4 regions of the Streptomyces sp. NPDC046977 genome follow, and region 1 is predicted to be linked to each of the others. Evidence: riboswitches for the same ligand, from Rfam matches in the RefSeq annotation. Region 1 holds a riboswitch; each other region holds the start of a gene.

Region 1 (3,245 bases):
GCGTCTCGGCCGCGTCCAGCAGTTCCACCGGATCGGGCAGCAGCGTGCGCTCGTCGGCGATCACCTCCAGCTTCACCCAGTCCGTGCCCAGGGCCTCCCGGGCCAGCCGGGCGGTGAGGACGGCCTCGCCCGCCGTCCGGCAGCCGGCGGTGTTGGGCAGGACGCGCACGCCGTGGCGGGTCAGCACCGACAGCACGGAGCCCTTGACCGTGGGGTCGAGCCGCCGCATGGCGACCGTGGTGAGCTCGGTGCCGGAGGCCAGCAGTGCCTGCTCCAGCACCTCCAGGCTCGGCGCGCCCCCGGTCCCCATGATCAGGCGGGAGCCGAAGGTCGTTCCGGCGATGGTCAGCGGGTCGTCGGCCACGGCGGTCAGCCTCCCTGCACAGCGGTGAGGACCTCGACGCGGTCGCCGTCGGACAGCGCCGTGGCGGGCCACTGCCCGCGCGGCACCACGGTCTCGTTGAGCGCGGCGGCGACACCGGAGGGGGCGGTGGTCAGACCGGCGACCAGCCGGTCGAGCGTGAGTCCTGGCGTCACCTCGTGCGGCTCGCCGTTGACGGAGACGGTCATCGCGGTCATACGTACTGCTCCTGAGGGGTGAATCGGCCGGGGGAGAAGGGACGGGCCACCTCGGGCGGTTCGCCGCCCGTCAGCACCTCGGCCATCACATCGCCGGTGAGCGGGGTGAGGAGCACGCCGTTGCGGTGGTGGCCGGTGGCGACGAGCAGGCCGTCCAGTGCGGTGCGGCCCAGCATCGGGGCGTTGTCGGGGGAGCCGGGGCGCAGTCCCGCGACGGTCTCCACCAGGGGCAGTTCGGTGAGGCCCGGCACCAGCTCGTGGGCGTCGCGCAGCAGCTCGTACACGCCGCCGGCCGTCACGGTGGTGTCCCAGCCCATCTCCTCGCTGGTGGCGCCGACGACCAGCTCGCCGTTCTCCCGGGGCACGAGGTAGACATGCGCGCCGCGCACCACGGCCCGCACCGTGCGGGACAGGAAGGGCGCGTACGCCGCCGGCACCCGCAGCCGCAGGACCTGGCCCTTCACCGGGCGCACGGGCGGCAGCAGGTGTTCCGGCAGCCCGCCGAGCAGGCCGCTGCGGCTCCCGGCGGCCAGCACGGTCTGCCCGGCGGCCAGCACCGTTCCGTCGTCGAGCACCACCCCGCGCGCCCGGTCGCCCGCGACGTCCACCCCGGCCACCGCCGCGCGGCGGAACACCACCCCGGACAGTTCGCAGGCCCGCAGCAGCGCCGCCACCAGCCGCCGCGGATCGACCTGGTGGTCGCCGTCGACACGCAGCCCGCCGCGCACACCGGGCGCGAGCATCGGCTCCAGGCGACGGCACTCCCGCCCGCTCAGCCACTGCGCGCTCAGCCCCAAGGAGGTCTGGAAGTCGTGCAGTTCGCGCAGCTCCGCCCGGTCGTCGGCGTCCAGGGCGACGGCGAGCGTGCCGCACGCCCGGTAGCCGAGGTCCAGGCCCGTGGTCTCCTCCAGCTCCGCCGCGAACGCCGGATAGCGGCGGACCGCGGCGAGGTTGAGGTCGAGCAGGGCCTGCTCGCCGTACTGCAGCTCGGTGACGGGGGCCAGCATCCCGGCGGCCACCTGGGCGGCGCCGCCGCCCGGCTCGGGATCGGCGACCACCGTGCGCAGCCCGCGCAGGGCCGCCCTCCAGGCGGTGACCAACCCGATGATCCCGCCGCCGACGACGACCGCGTCGGCCGGATGGGACGCGTCATGACGTTGCACGGTGTTCCGCTCCTCCCTTCGCCGGCATGACCCGGATCAGGTTCGTACGGTCGGCGGCCGGCCAGCCGCCCTCTCAGCCCGGTGCGCCGGGCTCCCGCGAGTGCTTCGACCGCCACTTTAGTACGCACTCCTGAGGGCGAGTAGGGCGCCGCTACCGGGGCGCGCGCCACCCGGGGTTACGGTGATCAGCGTGACCAGCAGCAGCGAGCAGCGAGCCGTCGTCGTCGGGGCCGGGATGGCCGGGGTGCAGACCGCCGTGTCCCTGCGCGAGCAGGGGTGGGGCGGCACGATCACGCTGCTCGGCGCGGAGCGGCATCCCCCGTACGACCGGCCGCCGCTGTCCAAGGGGGTCCTCTTCGGCGCCGACGAGGGCCCGGGCGCGCTGCTGGAGGTGGACTTCGGCGGCATCGGCGTCGAGCTGCTGCTCGGCCGGCACGCGAGCGCGCTGCGTCCGGACGAGCGCCAACTGCTCACCGACGCGGGCCCGGTGGAGTACGACACGCTCGTCGTGGCCAGCGGCGCCGAGCCGATCGTGCTGCCCGGCAGCGCGGGCGTGCCCGGCGTGCACATGCTGCGCACCCTGGACGACGCCGCCCGGCTGCGCCCGGTCCTGGAGGCGCGGAAGACGATCGTCGTGGTCGGCGCGGGCTGGATCGGCGCCGAGTTCGCCACGGCCGCCCGGAACGCCGGCTGCGCCGTGACCGTCGTCGAGGCCGCCGACCGGCCGCTGGCGGGCGTGCTGCCCGAGCGGATCGCCGACCGGATGCGCGGCTGGTACGCGGAGGCGGGCGTCGAACTGCGCACGGGCGCCGCCGTCGCCGCCGTCGAACGCGGCCTCGTCCGGCTCGCCGACGGCGACGAGATCGCCGCCGAGGCCGTCGTCGTCGGCATCGGCGCCCGGCCGGCGACGGGCTGGCTGGCCGGCTCCGGGGTCGACCTCGGCCCGGACCGGGCGGTCCTCGTCGACGACCGGCTGCGCACCTCCGTGCCGGGCGTGTACGCCGTCGGGGACTGCGCCTCCTTTCCCTCCGCCCGCTACGGGCGCCGGCTGCTCATCCACCACTGGGACAACGCGGTCCAGGGGCCCCGCACCGCGGCCGCCAACATCCTGGGCGGCGACGAGGCCTACGACCCCGTCCCGTACTTCTGGTCCGAGCAGTTCGGGCGCTTCGTGCAGTACGCGGGCTACCACGGCGCATCCGACGAGATGCTGCTGCGGGGCGACCCGGACGGCCCCGCCTGGTCCGTGCTGTGGCTGCGCGGCGACGTGCTCGTCGCGCTGTTCGCGGTGGGCCGCCCGCGCGACCTGGCCCAGGCCCGCAAGCTCATCGCCCAGGAGGCCCGGGTCGACCGGACCCTGCTCGCCGACCCCGCCGTCCAGCTGCGGGCGGCCGTTCTCTGACCGGCTCCGACGGCCCGTCCGGACGCCGCCGGGGAGCCCCGCGTGCCCCTGGTGGACGCCACGAGTACCGCGGTACGGGTCCGGGATGGCACGCTTGTCCT
Region 2 (3,245 bases), on a different contig from region 1:
GGCCTTCAGCTCCGCCCAGGTGATCCAGGATGCGTCGGGGCAGGTCCGAGCCCCAGGACTGGACGTCGGCGAGGGTCTCCCGCGACGCGTCGGACGGAAGGCCGCGGAGATCGGCGAGCGGGCGGAAGGAGGTGGTGTCGCGGACACCGAACAGCGACCCGAAGGCGACGTAGGAGCGCCCGTTGTACAGATGCATGAGGTTGATGGCCCTGAACCAGACCCGGTCGTCCTCGTCCAGCCAGTGATCCCAGCGGCACTCTATGAACCCGTAAATGTCCGTCCCCATGACGGGAATTGTTCTTCGTCGGGGCGAGGAGGGCGACGGGATTTCCGCTGTGCCGGCGCCCGGACGGGCGTGTCGGCTGCTCGCAGTCGCCCCCTCGCGGCGCGGACCGCGTCGTCCGGGCCGTCTGCGGGCCGTGAACGGTCGGTCGAGGCCGACCGCGGTCGACAGGGGACACCGGAGAGTGACGGGGGCCTCACCCGTCCGACCTGGGGCGCCCCAAACGATCTGCGACACTGGACGGACCATGCCTGCACCCGGAGAACTCACTTTCGTCGCGCCGCGCGCCGCCAAGAAGCCGCCGCGGCACCTCGCCGACCTCACGCCCGACGAGCGGCGGGAGGTGGTCGCGGAGCTGGGGGAGAAGCCGTTCCGGGCCAAGCAGCTGTCGCAGCACTACTTCGCGCGGTACACCGACGACCCGGCCGCGTGGACGGACATCCCGGCGGCGTCGCGCGGGAAGCTGGCCGAGGGGCTGCTGCCGGACCTGATGTCGGTCGTGCGGCACAGCAGCACGGACAACGACACGACGCGCAAGACGCTGTGGCGGCTGTTCGACGGGACGCTGGTCGAGTCGGTGCTGATGCGCTACCCGGACCGCGTGACGATGTGCATCAGCTCGCAGGCGGGCTGCGGCATGAACTGCCCCTTCTGCGCGACCGGGCAGGCAGGCCTGGACCGGAACCTGTCCACCGGCGAGATCGTGCACCAGATCGTCGCGGGCATGCGCGCGCTGCGTGACGGGGAGATCCCGGGCGGCCCGGCGCGGCTGTCGAACATCGTCTTCATGGGCATGGGCGAGCCGCTGGCCAACTACAAGCGCGTGGTGGGCGCCATCCGCCGGCTGACCGACCCCGAGCCGGACGGGCTGGGGCTGTCGCAGCGGGGCATCACCGTCTCCACGGTCGGCCTCGTGCCGGCGATGCTGCGTTTCGCCGACGAGGGCTTCAAGTGCCGCCTCGCGGTGTCGCTGCACGCGCCCGACGACGAGCTCCGCGACACCCTGGTGCCGGTCAACACGCGCTGGAAGGTGCGCGAGGTGCTGGACGCCGCGTGGCACTACGCCGACGTGTCCGGCCGCCGCGTGTCGATCGAGTACGCGCTGATCCGGGACATCAACGACCAGGCGTGGCGCGCCGATCTGCTGGGGCGGCTGCTCAAGGGCAAGCGCGTGCACGTCAACCTGATCCCGCTCAACCCGACGCCGGGCTCGAAGTGGACGGCGTCGCGGCCCGAGGACGAGCGGGCGTTCGTCGCGGCGCTGGAGGCGCACGGCGTCCCGGTGACCGTGCGCGACACCCGGGGCCAGGAGATCGACGGGGCCTGCGGGCAGCTGGCGGCTTCCGAGCGCTGAGCGGCGCTTGCTAGGGTGGCGGTCGTTTGCGGCCGTTTGCCCTGAACGGCCTGAACGACAACAGAACATCCGACAGGGGAGCGCACACAGCGCTGAGAGTGCGGCACGGCCGCAGACCCTCGAACCTGATCCGGGTCATACCGGCGTAGGGAGTCACTTGATGAGCACCATCCGTCGGCGTGCCGCCGGCACCGCCCTCGTTGTCGCGCTCGGCGCGGCGTCCCTCGCGGCCTGCGGCGGAGGCGGCGATTCTGCCGCCGGCGGCGGTTCCAGGACCGTCACCCTCGTCAGCCACGACTCCTTCGCCGCCTCGAAGGCCGTGCTGAAGGAGTTCACGCGGCAGACCGGCTACACGGTCAAGGTCCTGCGCGGCGGTGACGCGGGCGCTGCGGTCAACCAGGCCGTGCTGTCCAAGGGCAACCCGCAGGGCGACGTCTTCTTCGGCGTCGACAACACCCTGCTCTCCCGCGCCCTCGACAACGGCCTGTTCACGCCGTACGAGGCGAAGGACCTGGACAAGGTGCCCGCCGCCCTGCAGCTCGACGCCGCGCAGCACCGCGTCACGCCCGTCGACTTCGGCGACGTGTGCGTCAATTACGACCGCGCCTGGTTCGCCGCGCACAAGGTGCCCGTTCCCGAGACTTTCGACGACCTGGTCAAGCCGGAGTACAAGGACCTGCTGGTCACGGAGAACGCCGCGACCTCCTCCCCGGGTCTGGCCTTCCTGCTGGCGACCACCGCGAAGTACGGGGACGAGGGCTGGCAGGACTACTGGACCAAGCTGAAGGCCAACGGCGTCCAGGTCGTCGACGGCTGGGAGCAGGCGTACTACGACAACTTCTCCGGAGCGGGCGGCGGCAAGGGCGACAAGCCGCTGGTCGTGTCCTACGCCTCCAGTCCGCCCGCCGAGGTGCTCGCGCTGAAGGAGCAGCCCGCGCAGGGCCCGACCGGCGTGGCGACGGCCACCTGCTTCCGGCAGATCGAGTTCGCCGGGCTGCTGGACGGCGCGAAGAACACCGAGGGCGGCAAGGCGCTGATCGACTTCCTGCTGAGCCGCGCCTTCCAGGAGGACATGCCGCTCAGCATGTTCGTCAACCCCGCCCGCGGCGACGCGAAGCTGCCCGAGGTCTTCACCAAGTACGCGCCCGTGATCAGCGGTTCGGCCACCGTCGAGCCGAAGAAGATCGCCGCGAACCGTGAGCAGTGGGTCAAGACGTGGTCCTCGCTCGTGCTGAAGTGACCGGAGCGGCCCGGCGCAGGGCGGCCGCCGCGCGGCCGCACGCCGTGCGGCTCGGCCTGATGGCCGTGCCGGCCGCCTTCTTCGCGGTGTTCTTCGGCTACCCGGTCGCCGCCATCGTCACCCGCGGGCTCCGCGAGGGCGGCCGATGGCGCCTGGGCCGGTTCGCGGAGGTGCTGGGCGATCCCGACATCCTGCACGTGCTGTGGTTCACCTGCTGGCAGGCGGCCGCCTCGACCGCGCTGACCCTGGCGGTCGCCCTGCCGGGCGCCTATGTGTTCGCGCGCTTCGACTTCCCCGGACGGCATCTGCTGCGGGCGGTGGTGACCGTGCCCTTCGTACTGCCGACGGTCGTCGCCGGGTCGGCGTTC
Region 3 (3,245 bases), on a different contig from region 1:
CGCCCGCGCGGCCTCGGTCATGGCGGCGCGCTGCTCGGCGTGCGGGGTGCCGAGGTTGATCAGGACCCCCGAGGCGATCCCGGCGAACGGCCCGGCCTCCCCGGGGATGTCGGCCATGGCGGGCGAGGCGCCCAGCGCCAGCAGGACATTGGCGGTGAAGCCCGTCACCACCGCGTTGGTCAGGCACTGGACCAGCGGGGACTGCTCCCGGACGCGGGTGAGCGCCTGCGCGGCGAAGGCGATGTGATCGGCGGACGTCGGGACCATGGGGTCGCTCCTTCGGGGACGGACGGGGGCGTGGCGGCTCAGACCTGCGCTCGGTGGCGCAGCCGCAGCGGCGCGTACACCGCGAGCGCCACCAGGAACGCCACGTAGTACGAGAGGTCGGCGCCGTGCAGGGCGTCCGCCACCGGGCCGACGTACAGGCTGGTGTCCATGAACGGCACGGCCGCGGCGAAGGCGGCGGCGAACGCGAGCACGGCCGGCAGCCAGGGCTGCGGGCGGGCGGTCTCCGCGGCGAGGTCGATCTCCTCGCCGCCCCGCGCCCGCGCCCGGGCCAGCCAGTCGACGACGACGATCGCTACGAACCCCGGGATCCAGTAGCCCACGAACAGCAGGACGTTCTGGAAGCGGGCCGTGGTGTCGGCGGCGTGCATCCACAGCACGAGGGGGAAGCCGAGGGCGGCGGCGAAGGCGGCCGCCGCCGGGCGGGGTATGCGCACGCCGGCGGTCTGGAGGGCCAGCGATCCGCTGTAGTCGTTCATGGCGTTGCTGCACAGGGCCGCCAACGCCACGGCGAGCAGCCCGAACGCGCCCACCGGCCCGCCGCCCAGCAGATCGGCAACACCGGCCGCGGTCTGGTCGGTCAGCACCGACGCGCCCCACAGCCCGAGGGCCTGGACGGCCACGAAGGACACCACCAGGCCCGCGACGGTGTACCAGAACATGCGCGGGCGGGAGGTGGTGCGCGGCAGGTAGCGGCTGAAGTCGCTGGCGTACGGGGCCCAGGACAGCGCCAGACTCAGCGCGATGGTGCTGGTCAGGACGAACGCGCCGCCCCGGTCGGCGCCGTGGGCGGAGCCGGTGGCCGCGGGGTGGACACCGTCGAGCAGCCTCCAGGCGATCAGCGCGAACGCCGCGGCGAGCACGAAGGTCATGACGATCTGGAGCCGGTGGATGGCCTCGTAGCCGAGGACGCCGAGAGCGCCCTGGGCGAGCATCATCACCAGGACGCCGAGCCAGAACGGCAGCCCGCACAGCCGGGCCAGCGCGTCCCCGCCGAAGAGCCCGATCAGCGCGTCCCAGGCGACCGAGGACAGCCACTGCAGGATGCCGGGGAGCGCGACGGCCCGGCCGAAGGCGAGCCGGGCCAGCGGCAACTGCCCGGCGCCGGTCCGGCTTCCCCAGGTGCCGAGGTAGGCGGTGGGGATCGCGCCGATCACGGTGCCGAGCACGACGGCCGCGAGCGCGGTGGCGAAGTCCAGCCCGAGGGCGATGCCGATGGTGCCGGTGAACACGCCGGTCATGGTGAGGTTGGGGGCGAACCACACGGTGAACAGCCGACCCGGGCCGCCGTAGCGGTTGCCCTCGGGGACCGGCTGAATGCCGTGCGCCTCGATGCGGAGATCGCCCGCCGACGCAGGCATGCGCCCGTCGAAGACGGTCTGCCGGCCGTCGGCGGGCAGACCGCCGGAAACATGCGTCAAAGGCATGGAAGACATCCCTCCGCCAGTGCGAACTGGTTCAGGTTCGACGGGTGTGATCTCAGCCCTCGGCGGGGCACCCCGTGTCCGGTACGACGGACAGACTAACCCGATCCCGCTGCTCAGCGCGTCGACAGGAGGGCACGGCACCAAAACGGCCCGCGGGCAACACGGTCAAATGCTGCCAAACGCGGGCCGGATGGATCTTCCTCAAGGGGCGTGGGACGGCTCGGGCCGCACCGCGCGGATGTCGAGCAGGTACCGCCGGGTCGTGTGCGCCCGGTCGCGGCCCCCCTGGCGGTGGCCCCTGCCCCCCGGCGGGCAGGGGCCGTCCGCGAACGTCACTTCTGCTGCGCCAGCCAGTCGGCGAACCGGGTCGCGCCGAGCTGCGCGCTCCCGAGCGGCACCAGCGAGTCCTCCTCCAGCTCGGACCCCCAGTAGGGGGCGCGCGGGTCCGCGACGACCGTACGGGGGTCGTTCTGGACGGCGAGCGCGTCCCGGATCAGCTCGTCGAACCGGAAGGCGTCGGGGCCGGCGATCTCGACCGTTCCGTCGAGGGGCGCGCCGGCCGCGGTGCGGGCGACGGCGAGGGCCACGTCGTCGGAGTGGATGGGCTGGAACTTGACGGGAGCGATGCGCACCGTGTCGCCCTCGGTCGCGGAGTCCGCGATCCCGTTCGTGAACTCGAAGAACTGCGTGGCGTGGACGATGGAGTACGGCAGCCCCGACGCCTTGATCAGCTCCTCCTGGGCCAGCTTGGCGCTGAAGTAGCCGTTCTCCGGGAGCCGGTCCGTGCCGACGATGGAGAGCGCGACGTAGTGGGTGGCACCGGCCTCCGCGGCCGCCTTGAGCAGGTTGGTCGTGCCGGTGCGGAAGAAGTGCATCACGGCCTCGTTCTCGAACGAGGGCGAGTTGGAGACGTCGACGACGACCTGCGCGTCCTGCAGCACCTCGGCGACGCCCTCTCCCGTCAGGGTGTTGACGCCCGTGTTGGGCGAGGCGGCGACGGCCTCGTGCCCGTGGTCGCTGAGGTTGCGGACGACCTTCGAGCCGATGAGCCCGGTTCCGCCGATGACGACGACCTTCATGGGAGCTTCCTCTCGGAGAATTTCGTGCGTACGGAGAAAATGACCGGGCGGGGACCCCGCCTGTGACAGGCGCCCGGCGGGCTCGCGCGCCAATGCGCGCGAGCCGGGCGTCACTCGGCGAGCTTCCCCTCGGTGGAGACGTCCTCCATCAGGGCGGAGATCTCCTCGGGGATGGGCGGAATGCTCTCGCGGGTGATCCCCGTCGTCGGGGACCAGACGAGGTTCACCTGGAACGCGGGGTCCAGGTCCGGGTAGTCGCTGCGGTTGTGGCAGCCGCGGGTCTCGCGGCGTTCGAGCGCCGATTCGAGCGTGGCCCGCGCCGCCAGCGCCGCGGCCTTCAGGTCGAAGGCGTGCGCCAGGTCCTGGAAGCCGGCGATGTCGGGGTGGACGCCGATGTCCGCCATCCGCTTCTCGATCGCGGTGAGTTCGCCCAGGCCCGTCAGCAGCCCCTGTT
Region 4 (3,245 bases), on a different contig from region 1:
GCCCGCCGCCCGTGGGGACAGTGTCCCTCCCGGAGCGGTCCGCCGACACCACCAGCGCGGCCAGCGCGGTCGTCAGCGGCACGGCCACCACCAGCCCGATGCTGCCGACCAGGGTCCGGACGATCTCCTCCGCCACCAACTCGCTGCCCGCCACCGCCAGCACGCCGCGCTGCGCGATCGAGAACAGCAGCAGCAGGGGCAGCGCGGCGCCCGCGTACGCCAGCACCAGGGTGTTGACCACCGAGGCGATGTGGTCGCGCCCGATGCGCATCGCCGCCCGGTACAACTTGTGCCAGCTCGCGCCCGGATCGGCGTCCCGGAGCTCCCACACGGCCGAGGTCTGGGTGACCGTCACGTCGTCCAGCACACCGAGCGAGCCGATCACGATCCCCGCCAGCAGCAGACCGTGGATCTCGATGCCCGGATAGAGGTCGTGGATCAGCCCGGTCTCGTCCGAGGTGTTGCCGCTGAGCACCGCCCAGTCGATGAACACCGAGCCCAGCAGCGCGATCAGCAGCAGCGAGCAGAGCGTGCCGAGGACGGCCACCGAGGTACGGGCATTGAGGCCGTGGCACATGTAGAGCGCGATCAGCATGATCGCGCTGCCGCCGATGACCGCCACCAGCAGCGGATCGCTGCCGTGCAGGATCGCCGGGAGGATGAACAGCGTCAGCACCGCGAAGCTGACGATCAGCGCCGCCAGCGCCAGGAACCCGCGCAGCCGCCCGACCACGACCACCGCCGCCGCGAAGAGCCCGGCCAGCAGCCACAGCGGCAGCGCCCGGTCCACATCGGTGACCGAGTACTGCAACTCCTTCGGCGCGCCGGGCGCGTAGGACAGCAGGACCTTCTGCCCCTCGGTGTAGTGCCGGGTCTGGGTCGGCTGCACGATCTCGGTGAAGGTACGGCCGGTGTCCTTGCCCGAGGTGACGCGGATGGTCGCCCGCTCGCAGATCGACGGGGTCTTCGGCGGGGTCGCGCCGGGCTCGCCGGTGTTCGGCTCCGCGTTCACGTCCGCGCACTTGACGTTCTCCACCCGCACCACCCGGCCCGACTGCGTCTGCTGGTCGAAACCGACGCCCGAGCGCTTGTGGGCCGGCACCCCGTTCGGCCAGAGCACCACCAGCCCGACCACCACCGCGGCGACGAACGGGATCAGCACCGCGGCGATGACCTTCCGCAGATGCCGGGAGACCGGCGGCACCGGACCGTGGCCATGGCCGTGACTGTGGCCGTGACTGTGCCCGTGACCGGGGCCGTGGGCGTGGCCGTTGCCGGGGCCGGGGGGCTGCGCATGAGGGGAGTCCACGCGCCGATCATCCCAAGGCGCACTGGTGCGCGCCGGAGAAGACCCGCTAGCGTGGTTCCACCTTTGCACACCGCGGGAGCTCGGAGCACCGGGCTGAGAGGGCGCTGACCGGCCGAGGGCCACCAGCTGCGCCGACCGCTGAACCTGTTACCGGGTAATGCCGGCGTAGGGAGTGGGTCTCATGACCATGCAGGATGCACGCGCGCGCGAAATCGGCTGGCACAAGGGCTACGTGACCGGGTCCCGCCCGGACATCGAGGTCCCTGTCCGCCGGGTGCACCTGACCAACGGCCAGGACGTGACGCTGTACGACACGTCCGGCCCGTACACCGACCCGAACGTGACCACCGACGTCCGCCGCGGCCTCCCGCCGCTGCGGGAGAACTGGATCGTCGCCCGCGGCGACACCGAGGAGTACCCCGGCCGCCCTGTCCGCCCCGAGGACGACGGCCTCAAGCACACCTCACCGCGCGGCGGGCTGCGCAACCTGGACGCCGTCTTCCCCGGCCGCCCGCGCCTGCCGCGGCGCGGACGCGGCGGGCAGGCGGTCACCCAGCTCGCGTACGCCCGGCGCGGCGAGATCACCCCGGAGATGGAGTTCGCCGCGATCCGCGAGAACGTCGCCCCCGAGGTCGTCCGCGAGGAGATCGCGGCGGGCCGGGCGGTGCTGCCGGCGAACGTCAACCACCCGGAGATCGAGCCGATGGTCATCGGCAAGCGGTTCCTGGTGAAGGTCAACGCCAACATCGGCAACTCCGCCGTCACCTCCTCCATCGAGGAGGAAGTGGAGAAGATGACCTGGGCGACCCGCTGGGGCGCCGACACGGTCATGGACCTGTCCACCGGCCGCAACATCCACACCACCCGCGAATGGGTGCTCCGCAACTCCCCCGTCCCCATCGGCACCGTCCCCCTCTACCAGGCTCTGGAGAAGGTCGACGGCAAGGCCGAGGAGCTGACCTGGGAGATCTACAAGGACACGGTCGTCGAGCAGGCCGAGCAGGGCGTCGACTACATGACCGTCCATGCGGGCGTCCTGCTGCGCTACGTCCCGCTCACCGCCCGCCGCAAGACCGGCATCGTCTCCCGCGGCGGCTCGATCATGGCGGCCTGGTGCCTCGCCCACCACAAGGAGAGCTTCCTCTACGAGCACTTCGAGGAGCTCTGCGAGATCCTCGCCGCCTACGACGTCACGTACTCCCTCGGCGACGGCCTGCGCCCCGGCTCCATCGCGGATGCCAACGACGAGGCCCAGTTCGCGGAGCTGCGCACGCTCGGCGAGCTCAATTCCGTGGCCAAGCGGCACGGCGTGCAGACGATGATCGAGGGGCCCGGGCACGTCCCGATGCACAAGATCAAGGAGAACATCGACCTGCAGCAGGAGATCTGCGAGGAGGCGCCGTTCTACACCCTCGGCCCGCTGACCACCGACATCGCACCCGCCTACGACCACATCACCTCCGGCATCGGCGCCGCGATGATCGCCTGGTGGGGCACGGCGATGCTCTGCTACGTCACGCCGAAGGAGCACCTGGGCCTGCCCGACCGTGACGACGTCAAGACCGGCGTGATCACCTACAAGATCGCCGCCCACGCGGCCGACCTCGCCAAGGGCCACCCCGGCGCCCAGGAGTGGGACGACGCCCTGTCCGACGCGCGCTTCGAGTTCCGCTGGGAGGACCAGTTCAACCTGGCCCTCGACCCGGACACGGCACGGGCCTTCCACGACGAGACCCTGCCGGCGGAGCCGGCGAAGACGGCGCACTTCTGCTCGATGTGCGGCCCGAAATTCTGTTCGATGAAGATCTCCCAGGACATCCGGCGGCAGCACGGCGGCACGGCCGAGGAGATCGAGGCCGGCATGGCGGAGAAGTCCGCGGAGTTCGCGGCTTCCGGCAACCGGGTCTACCTGCCGCTGGCGGAGACGGGCGGCAGT

What was found. A riboswitch is a leader RNA that binds a small molecule or an ion and turns the genes downstream of it on or off. The one in region 1 is predicted to bind thiamine pyrophosphate.
Region 2: another riboswitch for thiamine pyrophosphate. It lies ahead of ABZ883_RS29155 (thiamine ABC transporter substrate-binding protein); the one in region 1 lies ahead of thiO (glycine oxidase ThiO).
Region 3: another riboswitch for thiamine pyrophosphate. It lies ahead of ABZ883_RS19840 (cytosine permease); the one in region 1 lies ahead of thiO (glycine oxidase ThiO).
Region 4: another riboswitch for thiamine pyrophosphate. It lies ahead of thiC (phosphomethylpyrimidine synthase ThiC); the one in region 1 lies ahead of thiO (glycine oxidase ThiO).

What each region holds. Positions count from the first base shown of each region.
Region 1 is NZ_JBEYWO010000023.1:11,560-14,804, reverse strand. Features, by position in the region: gene ABZ883_RS29455 (thiazole synthase) at 1-364, opposite strand, end outside; gene thiS (sulfur carrier protein ThiS) at 370-570, opposite strand; gene thiO (glycine oxidase ThiO) at 576-1,742, opposite strand; TPP riboswitch at 1,738-1,850, opposite strand; gene ABZ883_RS29440 (FAD-dependent oxidoreductase) at 1,933-3,144, shown strand.
Region 2 is NZ_JBEYWO010000022.1:114,338-117,582, forward strand. Features, by position in the region: gene ABZ883_RS29145 (hypothetical protein) at 1-147, opposite strand, end outside; gene rlmN (23S rRNA (adenine(2503)-C(2))-methyltransferase RlmN) at 531-1,637, shown strand; TPP riboswitch at 1,702-1,806, shown strand; gene ABZ883_RS29155 (thiamine ABC transporter substrate-binding protein) at 1,798-2,877, shown strand; gene ABZ883_RS29160 (iron ABC transporter permease) at 2,937-3,245, shown strand, end outside.
Region 3 is NZ_JBEYWO010000012.1:98,489-101,733, forward strand. Features, by position in the region: gene thiM (hydroxyethylthiazole kinase) at 1-267, opposite strand, end outside; gene ABZ883_RS19840 (cytosine permease) at 306-1,712, opposite strand; TPP riboswitch at 1,704-1,797, opposite strand; gene ABZ883_RS19845 (SDR family oxidoreductase) at 2,045-2,791, opposite strand; gene ABZ883_RS19850 (FAD-binding protein) at 2,902-3,245, opposite strand, start outside.
Region 4 is NZ_JBEYWO010000005.1:125,244-128,488, reverse strand. Features, by position in the region: gene ABZ883_RS09815 (YibE/F family protein) at 1-1,309, opposite strand, end outside; TPP riboswitch at 1,372-1,499, shown strand; gene thiC (phosphomethylpyrimidine synthase ThiC) at 1,491-3,245, shown strand, end outside.